Regions from separate parts of the Rhizobium sp. NPDC090279 genome, predicted to be linked through region 1. Evidence: predicted binding sites of a transcription regulator. Region 1 holds the regulator's gene; the other holds the start of a gene.
What was found. The regulator PhoB, encoded in region 1, activates phosphate uptake and scavenging genes when phosphate is short. The targets are predictions, from matches to a motif close to TGTCATNNANCTGTCAT.
Positions count from the first base shown of each region.

Region 2: ACIQWP_RS23230 (esterase-like activity of phytase family protein) is a predicted target of PhoB. The motif match lies at 2,453-2,469, and genes of this name have one in related genera.

Region 1 covers NZ_JBIVYI010000003.1:424,031-428,193, forward strand. Annotated here, with positions in the region: gene pstA (phosphate ABC transporter permease PstA) at 1-723, shown strand, start outside; gene pstB (phosphate ABC transporter ATP-binding protein PstB) at 738-1,553, shown strand; gene phoU (phosphate signaling complex protein PhoU) at 1,605-2,318, shown strand; gene phoB (phosphate regulon transcriptional regulator PhoB) at 2,350-3,033, shown strand; gene ACIQWP_RS10095 (GcrA family cell cycle regulator) at 3,125-3,661, opposite strand; gene ACIQWP_RS10100 (aspartate aminotransferase family protein) at 4,087-4,163, shown strand, end outside.
Region 2 covers NZ_JBIVYI010000009.1:246,977-251,139, reverse strand. Annotated here, with positions in the region: gene recG (ATP-dependent DNA helicase RecG) at 1-752, shown strand, start outside; gene ACIQWP_RS23230 (esterase-like activity of phytase family protein) at 795-2,282, opposite strand; gene ACIQWP_RS23225 (DUF502 domain-containing protein) at 2,521-3,219, opposite strand; gene glmS (glutamine--fructose-6-phosphate transaminase (isomerizing)) at 3,396-4,163, opposite strand, start outside.

The DNA of each region.
Region 1 (4,163 bases):
AACAGCGGCCTCTTCGTGTCGGGCAATTCGAGCCGGCCCGAAGCCGCCGGTCTCGGTGTCGCGTTGATCGGCTCGCTCTATCTGATGCTGACCGTGCTCGTGCTCGCCTTGCCGGTCGGCGTTGCGGCGTCGATCTATCTGGAGGAGTTCGCGCCGAAGAACCGGCTGACGGATCTGATCGAGGTCAACATCAACAACCTCGCCGCGGTGCCCTCGATCGTCTACGGCCTGCTGGGCCTCTCGGTCTTCATCAACATGATGGGTCTGCCGCGCTCGGCCTCGCTGGTCGGCGGGCTGGTGCTCAGCCTGATGACGCTGCCGATGATCATCATCGCCACCCGCTCGGCGCTGCGGGCCGTGCCGCCGTCGATCCGCAGTGCCGCCCTCGGGCTCGGCGCGTCGCGCATGCAGATGGTCTTCCATCATGTGCTGCCGCTCGCCATGCCCGGCATCCTGACGGGCACGATCCTCGGCCTTGCTCATGCGCTCGGCGAGACGGCGCCGCTGCTCTTGATCGGCATGGTCGCCTTCGTCGCCAACTATCCAGCATCGCCGCTCGATCCTTCGACCGCGCTGCCGGTGCAGATCTACATGTGGGCGAGCGAAGCCGAGCGTGCCTTCGTCGAAAGGACGTCGGGGGCCATCATCGTCCTGCTCTTCTTCCTCGTCGCGATGAATATCGGCGCCATCCTGCTGCGCCGCCGCTTCGAACGGCGCTGGTAGGGGAGGGCCATCAAATGAACATGATGACGGAAGCCGCAAGCGAAAGAGCATTGACCAAGAAGATGATGACGATCCCCTACAAGATGATCGGCCAGGACGTTTCGGTCTTTTACGGCGACAAGCGCGCGCTCTTCGACGTCAATCTGAAGATCCGCGCCAACACGGTCACGGCGCTCATCGGCCCGTCCGGCTGCGGCAAGTCTACCTTCCTGCGTTGCCTCAACCGCATGAACGATACGATCGAGACGTGCCGGGTTACCGGCAAGATCACGCTCGACGATCGGGATGTCTACGACAACAGCATCGATGTCGTGGAATTGCGCGCTCGGGTGGGCATGGTCTTCCAGAAGCCCAATCCGTTTCCGAAGTCGATCTACGAGAATGTCGCCTACGGGCCTCGTATCCATGGCCTGCATCGCTCCAAGGCCGATCTCGATCATATCGTCGAGACCAGCCTGCAGAAGGCAGGCCTTTGGGGCGAAGTCCGGGATCGCCTCCACGATGCCGGCACGAGCCTGTCGGGTGGTCAGCAGCAGCGCCTGTGCATCGCCCGCGCCGTTGCCGTCAGCCCCGAGGTCATCCTGATGGACGAGCCCTGTTCGGCGCTCGATCCGATCGCAACCGCCAAGGTCGAAGACCTTATCCATGAGCTGCGGGAAAATTTCACGATCGTCATCGTGACGCATTCCATGCAGCAGGCAGCCCGCGTCTCGCAACGCACCGCAATGTTCCATCTCGGCCATCTGGTTGAGGAGAACGACACCGATAAGATGTTCACCAATCCCGACGATTTCCGCACGCAGGATTACATCATGGGCCGTTTTGGTTGATGATGTCAGGCGCGCGGCTCCTTTCACACAGTTTACCTTGAGGATAGAAAAATGGTCTCCACTCACATTCTCTCTGCCTATGACGAAGACCTGAAGTTCCTGACGCGCCGCATTGCTGAAATGGGCGGTCTGGCCGAGCAGATGGTCAGCGACAGCGTCCGCGCGCTGGTCAACAGCGATACCGGCCTCGCCCAGAAGGTCATCTCCGACGACGTCGTTCTCGACCATGCCGAGCGCGAAGTCGGCGACAAGGCGATCGTCACCATCGCTCGTCGTCAGCCGATGGCGGCCGACCTGCGCGAGATCATGGGCTCGATCCGCATCGCCTCCGATCTGGAGCGCGTCGGCGATCTCGGCAAGAACACCGCCAAGCGCGTCATCGCCGTGCAGGGCACCGGTGTTCCCCGTCGTCTCGCCCGCGGCATCGAACACCTGTCCGAACTGGCGCTGAGCCAGCTCAAAGAAGTCCTCGACGTCTACGCCACCCGCTCGCCGGACAAGGCCGTGTCGATCCGCGAACGCGACGAGGAAATCGACGCGATGTACACCTCGCTGTTCCGCGAGATGCTGACCTACATGATGGAAGATCCGCGCAACATCACCACCTGCACGCATCTTCTCTTCTGCGCCAAGAACATCGAGCGCATCGGCGACCATGCCACCAACATCGCCGAGACGATCTATTACATGGCGACCGGTGCCCAGCCGGAAGGCGAGCGCCCGAAAGACGATACCGCCAACACCGTCGGCGCAGTGACGGAATAATCTGGAAGCGAAGAAAGGAGACCATAGGCGCATGGTTCCGAGAGTTGCTGTTGTAGAAGACGAGGAAGCGCTCAGCGTTCTGCTGCGCTACAATCTCGAGGCCGAAGGCTTCGAGGTCGATACGATCCTCAGAGGCGATGAGGCCGAGCTGCGTCTCCAGGAGCGCATCCCCGACCTTCTGATCCTCGACTGGATGCTCCCCGGTGTATCCGGCATCGAGCTCTGCCGCCGGCTGCGTATGCGGCCGGAGACGGAGCGGCTGCCGATCATCATGCTGACGGCCCGCGGCGAGGAGAGCGAGCGCGTGCGTGGTCTTTCCACCGGCGCGGACGACTACGTCGTCAAGCCGTTCTCGACGCCGGAGCTGATGGCTCGCGTCAAGGCGATGCTGCGGCGCGCCCGTCCGGAGGTTCTCTCCACGGTGCTTCGTTGTGGCGATATCGAGCTCGACCGCGAGACCCATCGCGTTCACCGCAAGAGCCGCGAAGTGCGGTTGGGGCCGACGGAATTCCGCCTGCTGGAATTCCTGATGTCCTCGCCGGGCCGTGTCTTCTCGCGTTCGCAGCTGCTCGACGGCGTTTGGGGACACGATATCTATGTCGACGAACGTACTGTCGACGTCCATGTCGGCCGCCTGCGCAAGGCGCTCAACTTCTCCAATATGCAGGATGTCATCCGCACCGTTCGCGGCGCGGGCTACTCCATGGAGGCCTGAGCGGGAATACCCGATCAGGCACTCAACATAGCGGCGGAAACAGAAAACGGGCCCCAAAGGGCCCGTTTCTTTACCTCAATTATGGGGCATCTCAGCCGCGCGGTTGCGCCGGCCGACGCCGCTCATGCACCGGCTGATAGGCCAGGCGCTGATGGTAGCCGCAATAGGGCGATGCATCTGGGCTCTCGTTGCCGCAGAAGTGGAAATCGTCCTTCAAGGGATCGCCGACCGGCCACTTGCAGGTGCGCTCGGTCAGTTCCGTCAGGCCGAGGCGCCGGGAGATCGGGACGACGACATTGGTGGCCGGGCGATACTGGATCTCGTTGACGGCATCGATCTCGACTTCTTCCCTCAGCATGGTTGCGCCCTGCTGGCGGGTGACCACGGTGCGGGTTGCAACACGCGTTCCATAGCTCGCTGCGCGGGGAGCTGCGGCGCTGCGCTTCGGCGTGCGTGCTGCGGTTGCCGTGCCGCCCGCCTTCGCTCGGCCGGGAAGGTTCAGGCGATGCACCTTGCCGATGACGGCGTTACGGCTCACGCCACCAAGCTGCGCAGCGATCTGGCTGGCGCTCAACCCTTCGGACCATAGCTTTTTCAGCTTCTCGACGCGTTCGTCTGTCCAATTCATGCCCTGTCTCCGCTGTCGCGTTTCCGATGGCAGAATCCCTCACCATTGCCTCGTATGGGGTCGAGGCGCGAAACGCTCTAAAATTGTGGTGACTAGTTCCGCCGCATGCAGTCTAGCAATTGCTTTTTAACCTAGTGTGAGGCTGACTCCGTGACAAGAGTCGCGGGAATCTTGAGGAATCGATTTCGAGGTTTTCCCCAACTTGCTGTCCCGGCGTGGCATTTCTGCAATAGCCGCCGCCGAACCTATCCCTTTTGCCCGCAAGCGCTTTCTCGCACCTGCCAAAACGGCAGTTTTGTTGACATCGCGGTGCAAAACATCAATAGTGCGCAGGCCGCCGCAAGGCGGCATTTTTGATTTTTTCGGACCCGTTTCATCAAACGGAAGCGATCGGTCCTTAAAGTTGTGATCGAGGAGATATGGCCATGGCCGAGACCGCGCCGCTTTATGACACCTACATGCGTGCTCCGCTGCGGTTCGAGCGAGGCGAAGGCGTCTGGCT
Region 2 (4,163 bases), on a different contig from region 1:
AGCCAGCCGGCCGCAAGCCGATACAGACGATCACCATCCCGAACGAACGAACCGGCGAGATCGTCGGAAGGCTTAAAAGTGCGCTATCGGAAGGCAAGAAAGCCTATTGGATTTGCCCACTTGTGGAGGAATCCGAAGAATCGGATTTAATGTCTGTCGAAGAGCGTCATGCGACATTGACCAGCGCCCTCGGCCCCGGCATCGGCCTCATCCATGGCCGGATGAGCGGCCCGGAAAAAGATGCCGTCATGATGGCCTTCAAGAATGGCGAAATCCGCCTGCTTGTGGCAACGACGGTCGTCGAAGTGGGTGTCGACGTGCCGGATGCGTCGATCATGGTCATCGAACATGCGGAGCGTTTCGGCCTGGCGCAGTTGCATCAGCTGCGTGGCCGTGTCGGACGCGGCGATGAGGCCTCCACCTGCATCCTGCTCTACAAGGGACCGCTTGGCGAGACCGGCCATGCGCGGCTGTCGATCATGCGCGACACCGAAGACGGCTTTCGCATTGCCGAAGAGGATCTGAAGCTGCGTGGCGAGGGCGAGCTCTTGGGCACGCGCCAGTCCGGCACGCCGGGTTTTCGCATCGCCAGCCTCGAGGCTCATGCCGACCTTCTGGAAATCGCTCGCAAGGATGCCGCCTATCTGATCGAGCGCGATCCGGAGCTGACAAGCGAACGCGGCTCGGCAGTGCGCACCCTGCTCTATCTCTTCCGCCGCGACGAAGCGATCCGCTTCCTGCGGGCAGGTTGAATGGATGGACGCGTCTGCCGCGTCCATCCCTATTTCACCTGATTACTTCGCAGCAAGACCCGGAATCGTGACCTGAAACACCTGGAACATGGTGTCGACATCCGCGCCGCTGTCATCCTTATAGGCAGCCCCAACCTGGAAGCCGTCCTGGGTGATGAAATCATTGTCGTTGGCGACGAACAGGAAATAGTCGTCCGGCAGCTTCGGGTCCTGAACGCTGGCGAGCGACATGGCCTCCCATTTTTCCGAGAGATTGTTGCGGTCGTTCGGAGCGCCGTTGTGAAGGCCGAAGCGGGCCAGATCGGCATTGTCGTTGATGTCGATGAACTGGCTGACCGTCGCCGGCTTCACCGACGGATCGAGGACGCCCTTTGGAGCGACAGCCGTGTCGCCGTCGAACTTGCCGCCGCCAATGTCGGTTGCAGCGGACGCATCGACAGCGACGATGCTGCGATAGATCGACTTGTCGCCCTTCTGGCCGTAACCGTTGTTGCTGTCGCGCGCGAGCATCAGGAAGCTCGTCGGCGAGAGCGCCACGATTTCGCTCTGGGCAGCAACGGCCGTCTTGCCCTTGTCATTGGTGAAGACCGGCAGCGGTACGACATATTCATGCGCCAGTTTCAGATGATCGAGATCGGCTACATCGTAGACCAGAGCACGCGTATTCTGCCGCGTCGAGCCGGAATCGCCGCCATCCTGGCGGGTCGCCGACTGGAGCACGGCGATCAGGAACTTGCCGTCCGGGGTGAGCGACATGCCCTCGAAGCCCTGGTTGTTCTGGCGGCCTCTGGTCGGGTCCTTCGGATCGGGCGCGGTTTCGCCAGGTCCCGGATTGTTCGAGGAGAAGTTCACGGCACCATGGCGCATCGGCAGGAAGGCGGCCGGCGGTGTTGTGACCGACATCATTTGGCCAGCCGCCGAGAAGCGATAGATATAGGGGCCGTATTCATCACTGATGAACATCGAGCCGTCGGGCAGACGGGCGATGGCTTCGTTGTCGAGCGAGATCTTGCCGTTCGGCGCTTGCGGCAACAACGGCATGGCGCCTTCCGGATTGCGGACACCGTTTGCCGGGTCGAGGCCGGTCGTGTCGGCGCCCTTGCTGTCCTTCAGCAGCAGGCTATCCGCGAGCTTGGCGTCGACGCCCGACTGTTCCTTGCCTGCTGCCGGCGTTGCGCCGGGAGCGACGGGCGTCAGCTTGACATCGATGGTGTTGAGGCGTGCACGGTAATCCGTGGTGCCCGCAACATTGTAACCACGGTCCGGCAGTAGCCACAACGATCCCTTGTAGGTGCCGTCTGCATTGCGGGTCCAGCTCTTGGTGTCGATCGACATGCCCGAGCCCGAGCCAAAAGTCTCGCCGAACTTGTCGCGCTGGTTGGCCGGAATACGACCGATGGCGACGCGTCCCTTGTTGACGAGCGTTACGCCCTGGACGCTTACGGAATTATCTGCGAGTGCCGTCAGCGGCGCGGTAAAAACAAATGTGGCGAGTGCAGCCGACAGCAGCGGCAAGCTCTTCGAACGCATATATCCCAAGACAATATCCTCCTGATGAAAACCCTTGCGGAGATAACGGCATCGATCTCCGGCCTGCTTTCAAACCGCGTCGAAAGACGAGAGCCGGTGCCGACGCTCCGAACATTCGATGATGAGATACATCCGATTATCGGTCCCCAACGACGATCTAAGGCGTCAACATGATAGGGACATGACAGTTCGCGCTATACGCGAGGATATCCATCCAACTATAGGAAAGGGAGTAATTCTAGGATAGGGACTTGATGGGAACGGGTTGCCGCAGCTCCTTGGCGGCGATCAGTTCCTTGTATTCGGGCGCAACGAGGCCGCCTGAAATCAGGAGCTTGGCACCGTCCTCGGGGCTCATGTCGAGCACCGTGATCTTTTCACGCGGAACGAAGACCAGAAATCCTGCCGTCGGCACCGGCGTCGGCGGCAAAAAGACCGCCACCATGTCCTGCCCCATGGCGTTGAATTTCGAGGCGATCTCGCCCTTGGCATCGGTCGATATGAACACCATGGACCAGAGGCCGGGGCTCGGATACTCGATCAGCCCGACCTTTTTGAAGGACGTGCCCTGCTCCTTGAGCACGGTTTCGAAGATCTGCTTGACGCTCTTGTAGATGGTCCGCACCAGCGGAACGCGATTGACGATCGACTCGCCGACGCGGACGATGCTCTGGCCGATCAGGTTCTTGGCGAGAAAACCGACCAGCGTGATGAAGATCATGGCGATCAGTAGGCCGGTGCCGGGAACGGCGAAATTCAGATAGCTCTCCGGGTCGTAGCGCGCGGGGATATAGGGGCGAACCCAGCTATCGGCCCAATGGACGACCGACCATGTCAGCCAGAGAGTAATGGCGATCGGAGCGCAGATGATCAGGCCGGCCAGGAAATTGTTTCTGATCCGCGTGGTCACGGACATTTTGATGAGCTTTTCAGTCATTCGCCGCTCGAAACTCCGTTCCGCCGCCTACCTCTATCAGGCCAATCCTCCCCACCATCTCCGTGGACGAATCGTGCCAGAAATCGGCGCGGCAGACAACCCGCCAACCGCGTCGCCGCGCCGAACAAACGTCCGGCTCACGACGACGTGACAGCAAATGCGCGACGGAAGGAGTCCTATTCCACAGTGACTGATTTCGCGAGATTGCGCGGCTGATCGACGTCCGTGCCCATGAAGACAGCGGTATGATAGGCAAGCAATTGAATAGGCAGCGAAAAGATGATCGGCGCGATGATCTCGTCGACGACGGGCAAGGTGATCGTCGCCATGGTCGGCAATGTCGACGCGGCCGCGCCGAGTTCATCCGTGATGAAGATGATTCGACCGCCGCGCGCCGCCACTTCCTGCATGTTGGAAACGGTCTTGTCGAAGAAGCGGTCATGCGGCGCGATGACGATCACGGGCATGTTCTCATCGATCAACGCGATCGGCCCATGCTTCAATTCGCCGGCCGCGTAGCCTTCGGCGTGGATATAGGAGATTTCCTTGAGCTTCAGCGCGCCTTCCATGGCGAGCGGGAAGCTGGTGCCGCGGCCGAGATAGAGCACATCCTTGAACTTCGAGATCTCGCGCGACAGGCTTTCCATTTGCGGCTGGATGAGGTTCAGGACGTTCGCCATGATGCGCGGCATCTCGACAAGATGGCGCACCATTTCCTGTTCATCCGCAGCGCTGACGGTACCACGCGCGACACCGGCTCCGATCGCCAGCGAAGCGAGTACGGCGAGCTGGCAGGTGAAAGCCTTGGTCGAGGCGACACCGATTTCCGGACCTGCCATGATCGGAAACACCGCATCGGATTCGCGCGCGATGGTCGATTCCTTGACGTTGACGACGGCACCGATCTTCAGGCCGTTATCCCGGCAATAGCGCAGCGAGGCGAG